2 regions of the Micromonospora sp. WMMD812 genome follow, and region 1 is predicted to be linked to the other one. Evidence: riboswitches for the same ligand, from Rfam matches in the RefSeq annotation. Region 1 holds a riboswitch; the other holds the start of a gene.
What was found. Region 1 has a riboswitch for cobalamin ahead of O7603_RS32890 (CbtB domain-containing protein). Riboswitches for the same ligand answer to the same signal wherever they lie in the genome.
Positions count from the first base shown of each region.

Region 2: another riboswitch for cobalamin. It lies ahead of O7603_RS32205 (ribonucleoside-diphosphate reductase subunit alpha); the one in region 1 lies ahead of O7603_RS32890 (CbtB domain-containing protein).

Region 1 covers NZ_CP114904.1:7,112,204-7,118,346, forward strand. Annotated here, with positions in the region: gene O7603_RS32870 (ABC transporter ATP-binding protein) at 1-107, opposite strand, end outside; gene O7603_RS32875 (ABC transporter substrate-binding protein) at 104-1,087, opposite strand; gene O7603_RS32880 (iron ABC transporter permease) at 1,113-2,198, opposite strand; gene O7603_RS32885 (CbtA family protein) at 2,613-3,371, opposite strand; gene O7603_RS32890 (CbtB domain-containing protein) at 3,389-3,607, opposite strand; cobalamin riboswitch at 3,639-3,781, opposite strand; gene O7603_RS32895 (histidine phosphatase family protein) at 3,870-4,439, shown strand; gene O7603_RS32900 (hypothetical protein) at 4,497-5,609, opposite strand; gene O7603_RS32905 (NUDIX hydrolase) at 5,746-6,143, shown strand, end outside.
Region 2 covers NZ_CP114904.1:6,988,746-6,994,888, forward strand. Annotated here, with positions in the region: gene O7603_RS32200 (ribonucleotide-diphosphate reductase subunit beta) at 1-480, opposite strand, end outside; gene O7603_RS32205 (ribonucleoside-diphosphate reductase subunit alpha) at 534-2,924, opposite strand; cobalamin riboswitch at 3,059-3,272, opposite strand; partial or broken gene O7603_RS32210 (hypothetical protein) at 3,437-3,790, opposite strand; cobalamin riboswitch at 4,038-4,259, opposite strand; gene aceB (malate synthase A) at 4,438-6,048, opposite strand; gene aceA (isocitrate lyase) at 6,045-6,143, opposite strand, start outside.

The sequences.
Region 1 (6,143 bases):
TTCGGGCCGATCAGTCCGAGGACCCGGCCCGGCCGGGCGGCCACGCTGACGCCGTCGATGACCGGGTTCGCACCGTAGTGCCAGGAAACCTCGGTCGCCTCGATCACGGCTTCGCCTTGAACCGCTGCACGATCCGCTCAAGGCCGTCGATCGACAGCGGGGAGGGCGGCTCGGTGAAGTTGAACAGCTGGGTCATGACGTTGCCGGTACGGACGGCGTTGAGCTTCTCGGCGCCGGGAAGCGCGGTCAGCCCCTGCTCGACCGCCGTGGGGTCGCCGTCGCTGTACAGCAGGATCAGCACGTCGGGGTTGCGGCCGAGCAGCTCTTCCACGGTGACTTCGAAGACCCGCTCCTTGACGTCGCCGAAGACGTTGCGGAAGCCGGCCGCCTCCAGTTGGGGGTGGGCCATGCTCGCCGTGCCGTAGGCGTAGGTGGTGCCGCCGCCGACCGTCGGGTAGAGCACCGCCGCCGTGCGCCCGGACGGCGGACCCGCCTCGGTCTGGATCCTGGTCATGCGCTCCTTGAGCGCGGTGACCGCGGTGGCGGCCTCCGCGTCGCGGCCGAACACCGTGCCGTAGCTCCGCAGCTGGGAGTAGATGTCGTCGAAGGTCGGCACGGTGGTGCTGTCCGGGCACATCGCGGGCTCTTCCAGCAGGGGGATGTCCACCGCGGAGAGGGTGTCGCGGGACAGGTTGTCGACCTCGCCGAGCACCAGGTCCGGCTGCTGGCTGATCACCACCTCCTTGGAGATCTGCAGGTGGCCGCTCGTGTCGGTCTTGTTGGTCAGCAGCGGGATCCGGTCCAGCTCGGCGAGGGTCGCGGCGTCGTAGTACTCCTTCGGGTACTGCCCGGCGCGGGCGGTGACGCGGTCCATGACGCCGAGGGAGTGCAGGTACGGCACGGCCGCGCTCTTGAGCAGGACGACCCGCTTCGGCGCGGCGGGGAAGGTGACCTCGGCCCCGCAGTTGGTGACGGTGAGCGGGTATCCCTGCCCGGCATCGGTCGGCTTGTCACCGCCTCCGCACGCGGTCGCGAGCAGCACAACGGCGGACGCGGCGGCGGTGACGGCGAGACGGGTTGCCTTCATGGTTTCTCCTTCACGGCTGTGGCGCTCAGGCGCCGGAGGCGTGCAGACGACGGATCAGGACCACCAGGAACGGGGCGCCGAGCAGGGAGGTGATGATGCCGATCGGGATCTCCTGCGGGGCCAGCAACACCCGCGCGAGCACGTCGGCCCAGACCAGCAGGATGGCCCCGAGCAGGGCGGCCACCGGCACCACCCGTACGTGCGGCGATCCGACGAGGCGCCGGGCCAGGTGAGGCACGACGAGCCCGATGAAGCCGATGCTGCCGGCCGCGGAGACCAGCACGCCGACGCTGAGGGAGACGACCACGAGCAGGCGCATCCGGAACAGGGCGGGCGATACACCCAGGGTCTGCGCGGTCTCGTCGCCGATGGCCAGGACATCGAGCCGCCGACCGGCGACGGTCAGGTACAGGATCGCGCCACCCAGCACGACCGCGGCCACCACCAGCAGGGCGTTCCACCGGGCCAGGCCCAAGGAGCCGAGCAGCCAGAACATCACCGAGCGCGCGCCTTCGGCTGACCCGGACGCGAAGATCAGGAAGCTGGTGGTGGCGTACAGCGCGTAGCCGACCGCGACCCCGGACAGCAGCAGTCGAATCGAGGTCACCCGGCCGCCGCTGCGCGCGATCAGGAAGACCAGCAACGATGCCGCGAGCGCGCCGACGAAGGCGCTGGTGGACAGGGCGTACTGCCCGAAACCCGCGCCGGCGCCGAACAGGATCGCCGCGGCGGCGCCACTGGAGGCCCCGGAGTTGATGCCGAGCAGATAGGGGTCGGCCAGCACGTTGCGCACCATGGCCTGCAGGGCCACCCCGCACACCGCCAGTCCGGCGCCCACGAGCATGCCGAGCAGCACCCGGGGCAGCCGGACCTGCCAGACGATGGCTTCCTGCGGCAGCGTCCAGGTCACGTCACCGGGAAACCCGAACAGCTGGTGCCCGATGATCCGCGCCACGGTCACCGGAGGGATCCCGATGGCACCGGACCCGACCGCGACCACCCCGGTCAGGACCAGCCCGACCGTCAGCACGAGCAGCCATGTCCCGGTGCGGCGTCGCTGCGCCGCGACACCGAGCGGGTCATCCTGCTCCGTCAGCAGGCTGGTGGTCATCGCCGCACTCCTAGCTGCACCACTATTGCTTCTGCACAATATTGGCAACAAGCTAGCAGCAAGATCAAGGCTCGAGGAAGCCGATGCGCCCCTGTTCACATCCGAGATGCCCGGCGTTCGAGCTGGGGTCCGATCCGGGCGCTCGTCCGCCCAGCCGCCGCCGCACTCTGGTGGGGAGGGCGGCAACTCCGCCGCGTGTCCGGGCGGATTGGCACGTCGTGGTGGGTCCCGGGCAACGCGGCGGTCGTCGGCCTTCGCGCGAGCGCGCGTCCGGTGACCACCGCCGCGACCAAGGGCCTCGGCGGTGGCTCCACCGACGGGGGCGACGCGGAACCCGACTACCTGATGTCCGTGATCGGCGCGTCGCCGGAGGGCGCCAGACCTCGGCTCACGCCGAGAGCGCCAGACCTCGGCTCATGCCGAGAGCGCCGGCGCTGAGGTCGGCACCGCGCGTGCGTGGACGTGCCGGTCGACGAGCGCGCCGAAGAGCAGGCCGAGCGTGGCCCAGGTGACGAGTTGGGTGCCGAGTGAGGCGAGCCGGAAGTTCCAGAGCACCAGGGCGGGGAACCCGTCAGGCACCTCGCTGATCGTGGGCAGGGCGATGTGGACGATCGCGATGACGACGGCGAACGCGACGGCGGCCAGGATGGTGGCGTTCCATCCGCCGAGTCGAGGGTGCAGCCAGCGTCCGAAGGAGACGGCCAGCAGGCCGGCGGCGACCGCGATGACGATCATGAGGAAGTACAGGCCGGTCCGTTGTCCGAGGGTGTCCGGATTGCCGGTGGCCGGCGGGTTGGCCGGATACTTGAGAAAGGGCACGAACGCGACGGTCACGAAGCCGCCGAGGGCGACCAGCGCGGCGGTCGCGCGTGCGGTGAAGCGGCCGATCCGGCCGTACGCGACGGCGAAGGCGAGCGCGAACAGGCCGCCGAGCGCGACCCCGTACACCACGGTGGCGGTGGCGAGGCCGACCGTGCTTTGTACGGTGCGGCTCACCAGTTCGGGTTCGCCGGCCTCGGCGTGTCCGGCGTGCGAGGCGGCGTGGGCGGCTTCGAAGTCGATGGCCTGGCCGACCGGGCCCTCACCGAAGGCGGTGGCGAAGAGGAAGGCGGCGGCGCCGGCGGCGAGCCCGACGAGCATGCCGCGGACGAGGAGCGAGCGTGCGGACAGCATGAGGTCTCCGGCCGGGCTCAGTGGCAGGGGAAGCCGAGCAGGTGGCGTCCGTCGTGCACGAACTCGTGCACCGTCTCGCCGGCGAACACGGAGAGGACGCCCTGCTCGACGCCGACGAAGTAGAGCAGCACGGCCGCGAGCAGAGTGCCGAAGAGCGCCCAGGGCAGGATCTGGCGCAGCGGCACGGCGGCCGGTAGCGGCACGGCGGTGGGGGTGGGCAGCGACACGTCTGCCATGACATGGACCTCCTCGGGATCACGCGTCCCATAGTGGGTGCCGTGACGGGGAGGGTCTGACTCCCGGCCTTGTGGGGCTCCGCCCGCAAGGCCCGGTTACAGTGGCGCGACCGTGCCGGGATTTCACCGGCTTCCTCCGACCGTCACGCTGGTGCCCCGGACGGTACGGACGCCGGCGAGCGGTGTCAACGGGTGAGCCGTCGTCCGCAGCGGTGATGGTCGCAACCTGTCGGACGACACCGACGAGTCGGAGGTTGGCAGCATGAGCAGTCGCCTGATCCTCGTCAGCCACGCACCGACCACGGCCACCCGCGCCGCCGCCTTTCCACGGGACGAGCCACTCGACGCGCACGGGTTGGCCGCCGCGACCGCCCTCGTCGGCGCGCTGCCCCGCGCCGACGAGGTGCGCTGCGGGCCGGCACGACGGTGCGTGCAGACCGCCACCGCGCTCGGGCTCACGCCAACCGTCGACGAGGACCTGCGCGACGGCGACCTCGGCACCTGGGCCGGCCGTACCCTCGACGAGGTCGCGGCGGGCGAGCCGGACGCGATCGCCGCATGGCTGACCGACCCGGCTGCCGCGCCACACGGCGGCGAGTGCCTGCGCGACCTGCTGGACCGGACCGCGGGTTGGCTGCGGGCGCTGCCCGACGCGGCGCGCACAATCATCGCCGTCACCCATCCGATGGTGATCCGCGCCTGCATCGTGACCGCGATCCACGCCACGCCCGCGTCGTTCTGGCGGATCGACATAGCCCCGCTCACCGCGACCGTCCTTCGTGGTGGTCCCGCCAGGTGGACGCTGCGTACGACGGCCGGCCCGTTGACCTGACCAAGCCGGAAGCCGCTCCCGGAGGCGCCGCGGTCCACCGGATCCGCCCGTGGCGGATCACCCCGGTTCGGTCCGGTCGGCGCGGGCGTGCGCGGCGCGGGCGCGCGGCCGACCGAGGACCACGGTGGCGGCGAAGAGCACGATCATGCTGGCGACGCACCAGATGGCGAGCTTGGCCGCCGGCCAGAAGGCCGCTTCCGGAAAGTAGATCACCGACTTGATCAGATCGGAGCCCAGCCCTGGGATGTCCCACAGGTGGACGCTCCGGAAGAACCCGGGCAGGAACTCGGGCGGGTAGATGCCGCCGGAGCCGGGATTACCCAGCACCACCAGCAACAAGATGATCAACCCGGTGCCGAGCCGCGCGAGCCAGCTCTGCACGGCGGCCGCGAAGAGCGCGGCGGCGAAGGCCAGGAGCGCCCCGGCGCCGAAGAGGCTGACCAGGTGCCGGTCCCAGACTCCCAGACCGGGGCCGGCGAGGAGCGCACCGGCGAGCCCGAGCAGGGCGGCGTGCAGGGCGAGGCCGCTGATCCGCAGACCCGCCCGGGCCACGTTGCGGGGCACCGTGCCCAACGTCAGATTGAGGGCGATGCCGCCGAAGTAGCCGCCGATGACCAGGCCGATGGCCATGTAGAACGGCACCACCCCGCGTGGGTCGTCGTCGTCGACAGGTGCGGCGTCGGTCACTGTGAGCGGCACCTGCGCGCGTTGGGTCGCGACCGTCAGAATCCGTTTGATCAACTCGGTGGCCGGGGGCCCGGCGGCGCTGGCGATGGTCAGGGTCAGTCCGGGTGGGTCGCTCGCGCTGGCCAGCACCGCGTAGATCTCGCGCCGGTCGAGCGCCCGCTCGGCGGCGGTGCGGTCGTCGTACTCGGTCGCCTTGAGCTGCCGGCCCTGCGTCCGGACAGCGGCCAGGAGGTTCTCCGCGGGCTGGTCGCCGCGGATCACGCCGACCGGAACGTCCTTCGGCTTGGGGTCGTGCAGGGCGCCGACGTAGGCGGCGATGAACCCGCTCCCGATGATCAGCGCGACGAGCAGTGGACCGATGGCGCTGGTGATCGCATGCCGCAACGGCACCATCGCAGGCGGCTCGCGGCGCGGGCGGACCGCGTTCTCGACACGCTTCCGCTCGTCGTCGGCCCGCTCCGGATCCGGTTCGGCCATGTGCATATAGTCAGGCTATGTGAACAATCGTCGCTTTATCTGGGCAATGCCGCGCGGAACGGATGACGCTGTCCCTGATGTCGAGGGAGATCGCCCGGCCGGTGCCCGCCTGGTTCATGGCCGAGATTTCGGAGGGTCCGGTTTGACGCGCCCCGCAGGCGTCAGCTCCATAACCCCGGTGACCGTGGTGGCCGACGCGCTCATCGCCGACCAGCAGGGCCGGATTCTGCTGACCCAGCCAACCTACCGGCCGGACTGGGTGCCGCCGGGCGGCGACGTCGAAGCTGGTGAGACTCCCGAGCAAGCCTGTGCCCGGGAGGTGGCCGAAGAGATCGGTGTGCGTGTCGTGCCCGCTCGGCTGCTCGTCGTCGACTGGCTGCCGACCCACCGGTACCGGGCGGAACCGATGGTCTACTTCCTCTTCGACTGCGGCCAGGTGCCCGACGACGTCGCAATCCGGCTGGCCAACGGCGAGGTACGCGAGTGCGCGTTCCTCTCGCTCGCGCAGGCGTTGCCACTGATGACGCCGGGCACGGGCGC
Region 2 (6,143 bases), 120 kb from region 1:
CGCCCGCCGGTCCGCACGGGTCTTCAGCTCGCGCAGCTCGAAGATGGAGTCGATCCATTTGAAGCAGAACTCGGCCTTGCGGGCGATCGAGGGGATGTTCTCCACCGCCGCGAACGCCTCGAACCGTTCCCTCTCGTCGGGGACATAGGTGTCGAGCAGGTTCAGATAGAACTGGACGTGCACGGCCTCCTCGAAGAGCTGCCGCGAGAGATAGAGCCGACCCTCCGGGGAGTTGACGTGTTGGTAGAGATTGAGCACGAGGTTGTTGGCGACGATGGTGTCGCCGGTCGCGAAGAACGCCACGAGCCGGGACACCAGGTGCTGTTCCGCCGGGGAGAGCTTGGCCAGGTCGGCGAGGTCGGAGTGGAGGTCGACCTCCTCGACGGTCCAGGTGTTCTTGATGGCGTCCTTGAACCGGTCGAAGAAGTGGGGGTAGCGCATGGGCCGCAGGGTCAGGTCCATGCCGGGGTCGAGCAGCATGTGCCGCTCGCCGGCGCTGGTACTGGTGCTGATGCGGGTTTCGGGAATGGTGGTCACTGGCAGGCCTCGCAGCTTTCCGGGTTCTCCAGGGAGCAGGCCAGCGCCTCGTCGTCACTCATGGCGACGATCGGCTTGAGCGCCGGGGTGACGGCGACGGTCGCCTGCTGGATGCGGGTCGCGGGACGCGACCGCAGGTAGTAGGTGGTCTTGAGCCCGGACTTCCAGGCGTACAGGTACATCGAGGAGAGCTTGCCGATGGTCGGCGCGCTCATGAACAGGTTCAGCGACTGCGACTGGTCGATGAACGGGGCGCGGGCGGCGGCCAGGTCGATCAGGGCCCGCTGCGGTAGTTCCCACGCGGTACGGAACAGGTCCCGCACGTCGGCTGGCAGGTCGACGATTCCCTGGACCGAGCCCTCGGCGCGCTTGATCTGTTCGCGGATCGGCGCCGTCCAGAGCTCCCGCGCCTTCAGCTCACGGACCAGATACGTGTTGATCTGGAGGAACTCACCGGACATGGTCTCGCGCTTGAACAGATTGGATACCTGCGGCTCGATGCACTCGTAGCAGCCGGCGATCGAGGCGATCGTGGCGGTCGGAGCGATCGCGACCAGCAGGGAGTTCCGCAGGCCGTGCGCGGCGATCGTCGACCGTAGCGCCGCCCACCGGTCGAGCTGGGTGGGCTCGACACCCCACAGGTCCGGGTGGAGCTCGCCCTTCGCGGCGCGGGTCTCGGTGTACGCGGGGTGCACGCCGAACTGCTCGGCGAGCGCGGCCGACGTCTCCAGCGCCGTCAGGAAGATCTCCTCCTGCACCCGGGTGGACAGCTCCCTGGCTCCGGCAGAGTCGAACGGCAGCCGCAGCGTGAAGAACGCGTCCTGCAGGCCCATCAACCCGAGCCCGACCGGACGCCAGCGGGGGTTCGACACCGCCGCCTGATCCGACGGGTAGTAGTTGATGTCGATCACCCGGTCGAGGAAGACCACCGCGGTACGGACCGTCGCCCGCAGCTTCTCCCAGTCGACGCCCTCGGCGGTGACATGGGCGCCGAGGTTGACCGAGCCGAGATTGCACACGGCGGTCTCCGCGTCGCTGTTCACCTCGAGGATCTCGGTGCAGAGGTTGGACAGGTGGATGGTGTTGCCGGGCAGGCCGGTCTGGTTGGACAGCCGGTTCGAGGCGTCCTTGAACGTCATCCACCCGTTGCCGGTCTGCGCGAGAGTCCGCATCATCCGCCCGTACAGATCCCGGGCCTTGACGGTCCGGACGGACTTCTTCTCTGCCGCCCGGTACGCCTCGTCGAACGCCTCGCCGAACAGGTCGGGCAGCTCGGGCGCGTCGGACGGGTCGATCAACGACCAGTCCCCGTCCGCCTCGACCCGCCGCATGAACTCGTCCGGGATCCAGTTCGCCAGATTGAGATTGTGCGTACGACGGGACTCCTCACCGGTGTTGTCCCGCAGCTCCAGGAACTCCTCGATGTCCGGGTGCCAAGGCTCGAGGTAGACGCAGGCCGCGCCCTTGCGCCGGCCACCCTGGTTGACCGCGGCCACCCCGGCGTCGAGCGTCTTGAGAAACGGCACGATGCCGTTCGACTTGCCATTCGTGCCGCGGATCAGCGCACCCCGGGACCGCACGCGCGACCACGAGATGCCGATCCCTCCCGAGAACTTCGACAGCTTGGCGACCTGGTGGTACCGCTCGTAGATCGAGTCGAGTTCGTCGCGCGGAGAGTCCACCAGGAAGCACGACGACATCTGGGTGTGCCGGGTCCCGGAGTTGAACAACGTGGGCGAACTCGGCAGATACGCCAGGCTGGACATCAGACGGTAGAACCCGATCGCCTCGCCCGGCGTCTGCGACAGCCCACAGGCGACCCGCAACAGCCAGTACTGCGGCGTCTCGACCACCAACCGCGACTCCGGATGCCGCAACAGGTACCGATCCGCGACCGTCCGCAGGCCGAAGTACTCGAACCGCAGATCCCCGTCCGGGTCCACGGCGTCGTCGAGCTTTCGCGCGTTACGCGCCACGAACGTCGCGGTCTCGTCCCCGATCAATCCCAGGCCATGGGCGTACGCGATGGACTGGCTGAAGCTCGCCACACCCTGCCCACGGACCTCCTTGTCCACGAACGCGGCCAGCAGCCGCGCCGCCAACTTCGAATACTGCGGCTCCTCGCCGATCAGCTCCGCCGCCGTCTGGATCGACAGCTTGTCCAGTTCGGCCGTGGTCGCCCCGTCGTACAGCCCGCTGATCGTCTTCGTGGCAACCCGTAGCGGGTCCACCTCGTCAAGGTCGGCGACCCACCGTTCCACCGCCTTGACGATCTTGTTGACGTCCACCGGCTCGGTGTGGCCGTTGCGCTTACGGACCCGCATCACATGCCGACGCTGCTCCGGCACTGCCTGGTCGGCTGCGGCCTTTTCCTGCGTCGCCGTCATGTCCCCCTCCTCACGCCTGTCCACGAGGTCGACGATCGCGCAGGAGGAACGCCACTGGTCGCCTGACGGCGCGCCCGCCATGACTGGCTGGCTGATGGCGTCGGCCGTCCCACGCGGCCTTCGACCGCCGCACGCGACGCGTGCGGCGCGCTGGCAGGTCTTCGGACTCGTGGGCGTGACAGGACACCTGTCGCCTACTGGCCGTCGCTTCCCAGACCTCGCGGTCCAGTGCTGTGTGACGGCGGTCGTTCCCACTCACCGCTGCGGGGCAGTCCCGGATTCACACCGGGTTCCCTCTTGCCTCGACTACCACCGACCGGTAGCCGAACCAGCTGCAAGTGACACCATATATGGGCGCGGCGAAGACTCCGCAACACCAGATGCTGTGTCGGCGTGTCGCAGCGGAGGGTCACGCAGATCTCGCCTCAGGTGAGCGCGCAACCACCGCTCGACCGTTCGTCACCGCCGCCGTTTGATGCTTGCTCTCGGCGCCAGACGGCCCGTGAGCCGCCTCACGCATCTGATGTCGCGGGACTTGTCGGGGCGGTCCCTTCCTCGAAGGAGCCGGCGCCCCGTAGGCGTTCCGCCTCGACCTGGGACGGCTCGCGCTCGACCGGCATTGGCCGGCTGGCGGCAGGCGATCGCTCGTGACCGCGCGGCCTGGGACTGGAGAACGTCGCCGCGATCCCGTACGAGGCCTTCCGCGAGGCCCGTCGCAGCGTGGCCAGGACGGCCGGACCGACCACGAGGATCGCCACGGTGTTGGTGATGGCGCGGCCGGTGTCCCATCCCGCGGTTGAGGTCAAGAGCGTGAAGATGGCGAACCGATGCAGGTTTTCCAGCACCGGGGCACCCGCGACGTAGGAGATGGGCCGATGTACGAGGCGAGTTCCCGCATCACGTCCTCGTCATCCGCCGGCCGGGCGTCGTCCGGGTCCACACTTGCCGCGGAGTGCCACGCGTCGGCGAATCCATAGCCCGGAGTGGTCGAGGACGTCATGTGCCGTGCAATTCCTTCCCGGTTCGGCGATCCCGGCTCGGGAAGGTGGAGGCAGGGCCGGAGATGCACCCGCCTCGCCCTGGGCCCTCCCGCGAGGCCGTCGGCGCGCATGCGACTGCACACGCGGCGTGGGCAGGTCTTCGGACTCGCGGGCGCCACCGGACGAATCCGGTCTCCTAGTGGCCGTCGCTTCCCGGACCCGGCGTGGCGTCCAGTGCGTGTGACGGCGGTCGTTCCCACTCACCGCTGCGGGGCAGTCCCGGATTCACACCGGGTTCCCTCTTACGACGCCCGGGCCGATCGGGCCCGCGCGAACCAACACCGGCTCCCATCCTGGAGCCACGATCCACGGCGGGTCGACGCACCAGGCCGCCGGCTGGCGCGGCGCCGATCCTCCTGCCACCCGTTCACCGTCCGCGCGGTGCCCTCTTGGCCTCGGGACTCCGACGGGCACGCCCCGGCCGGAGCCGGGAGGACCCGAGGTCCCCGGCTCCGGCACGGTGACGTCCTCTGTCAGCCGACCGGCATGGCGGGTATCCGGTCCGGACCGAGATGCCGGGCGTACGCGGCGGTGGTGAAGAACGCCGGTAGGTTCTCGCCGAGCGCGGTGTCCTCGACGATCCGCGCGGCCTGCTCGGCGCGGTCCCGGTCGCTGCCGTCGCGCTCCGCGGCCAGGGCGGCAAGCTCCTCCGCGAGGATCGACCGAACCAGGTCGTCGGTGACACGCCCGCCGTCGGCCAGCGGAGTGCCGTGATGCAGCCACTGCCAGACCTGGCAGCGCGCGATCTCGGCGGTCGCCGCGTCCTCCATCAGGTTCCACAGCGCCACCGCGCCGACACCGCCGAGCCAGGCGTCGATGTAGCGCAGCGCGACCGCGATGTTGGCCCGTAACCCCGCTGCGGTCGCCTGACCCGGCGTCTTGTCGACGGCGAGCAGGTCGACGGCGGTGACGCTGACGTCGTCCCGGAGCCGGTCGAGCTGATTCGGGCGCTCGCCCAGCACCGCGTCGAACTCCTCCCGACAGGCGTCCACCAGGCCCGGGTGGGCCACCCAGGAGCCGTCGAACCCGTCGCCTGCCTCTCGCTGCTTGTCCGCCCGCACTCGGCCGAGGGCCACCTCGTTGGCCTTCGGGTCCCGGCTGGGGATGTACGCGGCCATCCCCCCGATGGCGTGCGCTCCGCGTCGATGACAGGTGCGTACGAGCAGCTCGGTGTAGGCGCGCATGAACGGCACCGTCATGGTGATCTCAGACCGGTCCGGCAGGACGAAGTCCGGCCAATGCCCGAAGTTCTTGATCACGCTGAAGATGTAGTCCCATCGCCCGGCGTTCAGCCCCGCCGAGTGCTCGCGCAGCTCGTACAGGATCTCTTCCATCTCGAACGCGGCGGTGATGGTCTCGACCAGCGTGGTCGCCCGGATGGTGCCCTGCGGTAGTCCCAGGTAGCGCTGGGCGAACACGAAGATGTCGTTCCACAGCCGCGCCTCGCGTTGGCTCTCCAGCTTGGCCAGGTAGAAGTACGGGCCGGCGCCGATGTCGAGCTGCCGGCGGGCGCAGTGGAACAGGTAGAGCCCGAAGTCGACCAGGCTGGCGGAGATCGGCCGTCCGTCCACGGCGATGCCCTTCTCCACCAGGTGCCAGCCGCGTGGGCGGACCACGATCGTCGCCAGCTGGTCGCCGAGGGCGTACCGTTTGCCGCGCGCGTCGGTGAAGTCGATCCGCCGGTCCAGCGCGTTGATCAGGTTGAGCTGCCCGGCGATGACGTTGTGCCAGGTGGGGGCGGTGGCATCCTCGAAGTCGGCGAGCCACACCTTCGCCCCGGAGTTGAGCGCGTTGACGGTCATCTTGCGATCGGTGGGTCCGGTGATCTCGACCCGCCGGTCGAGCAGGCCAGGGGCAGGTGGCGCCACCCGCCAGCTGGGGTCGGCGCGGATCGCGGCGGTCTCCGGCAGGAAGTCGGGCAACTCGCCGGCAGCGTACCGATCCCGGCGGGCCCGTCGGGTATCCAGGAGGGCGACCCGGCGGGCGGCGAACTCGCTGTCCAGTGCGACCAGGAACTGCAGCGCCTCGGCGGTGAGCACCTCGTCGAACCGTTCGGCCATCGGGCCGATCACCTCGTATCTCATGCGAACTGCTCCTCCTCCGTGGAGCCGCGCAGGGCGGTGGTCTCGGCGGCCGGGTTGAGCACGGTGCTGATCAAGTCGAAGTATCCGGTGCCGAC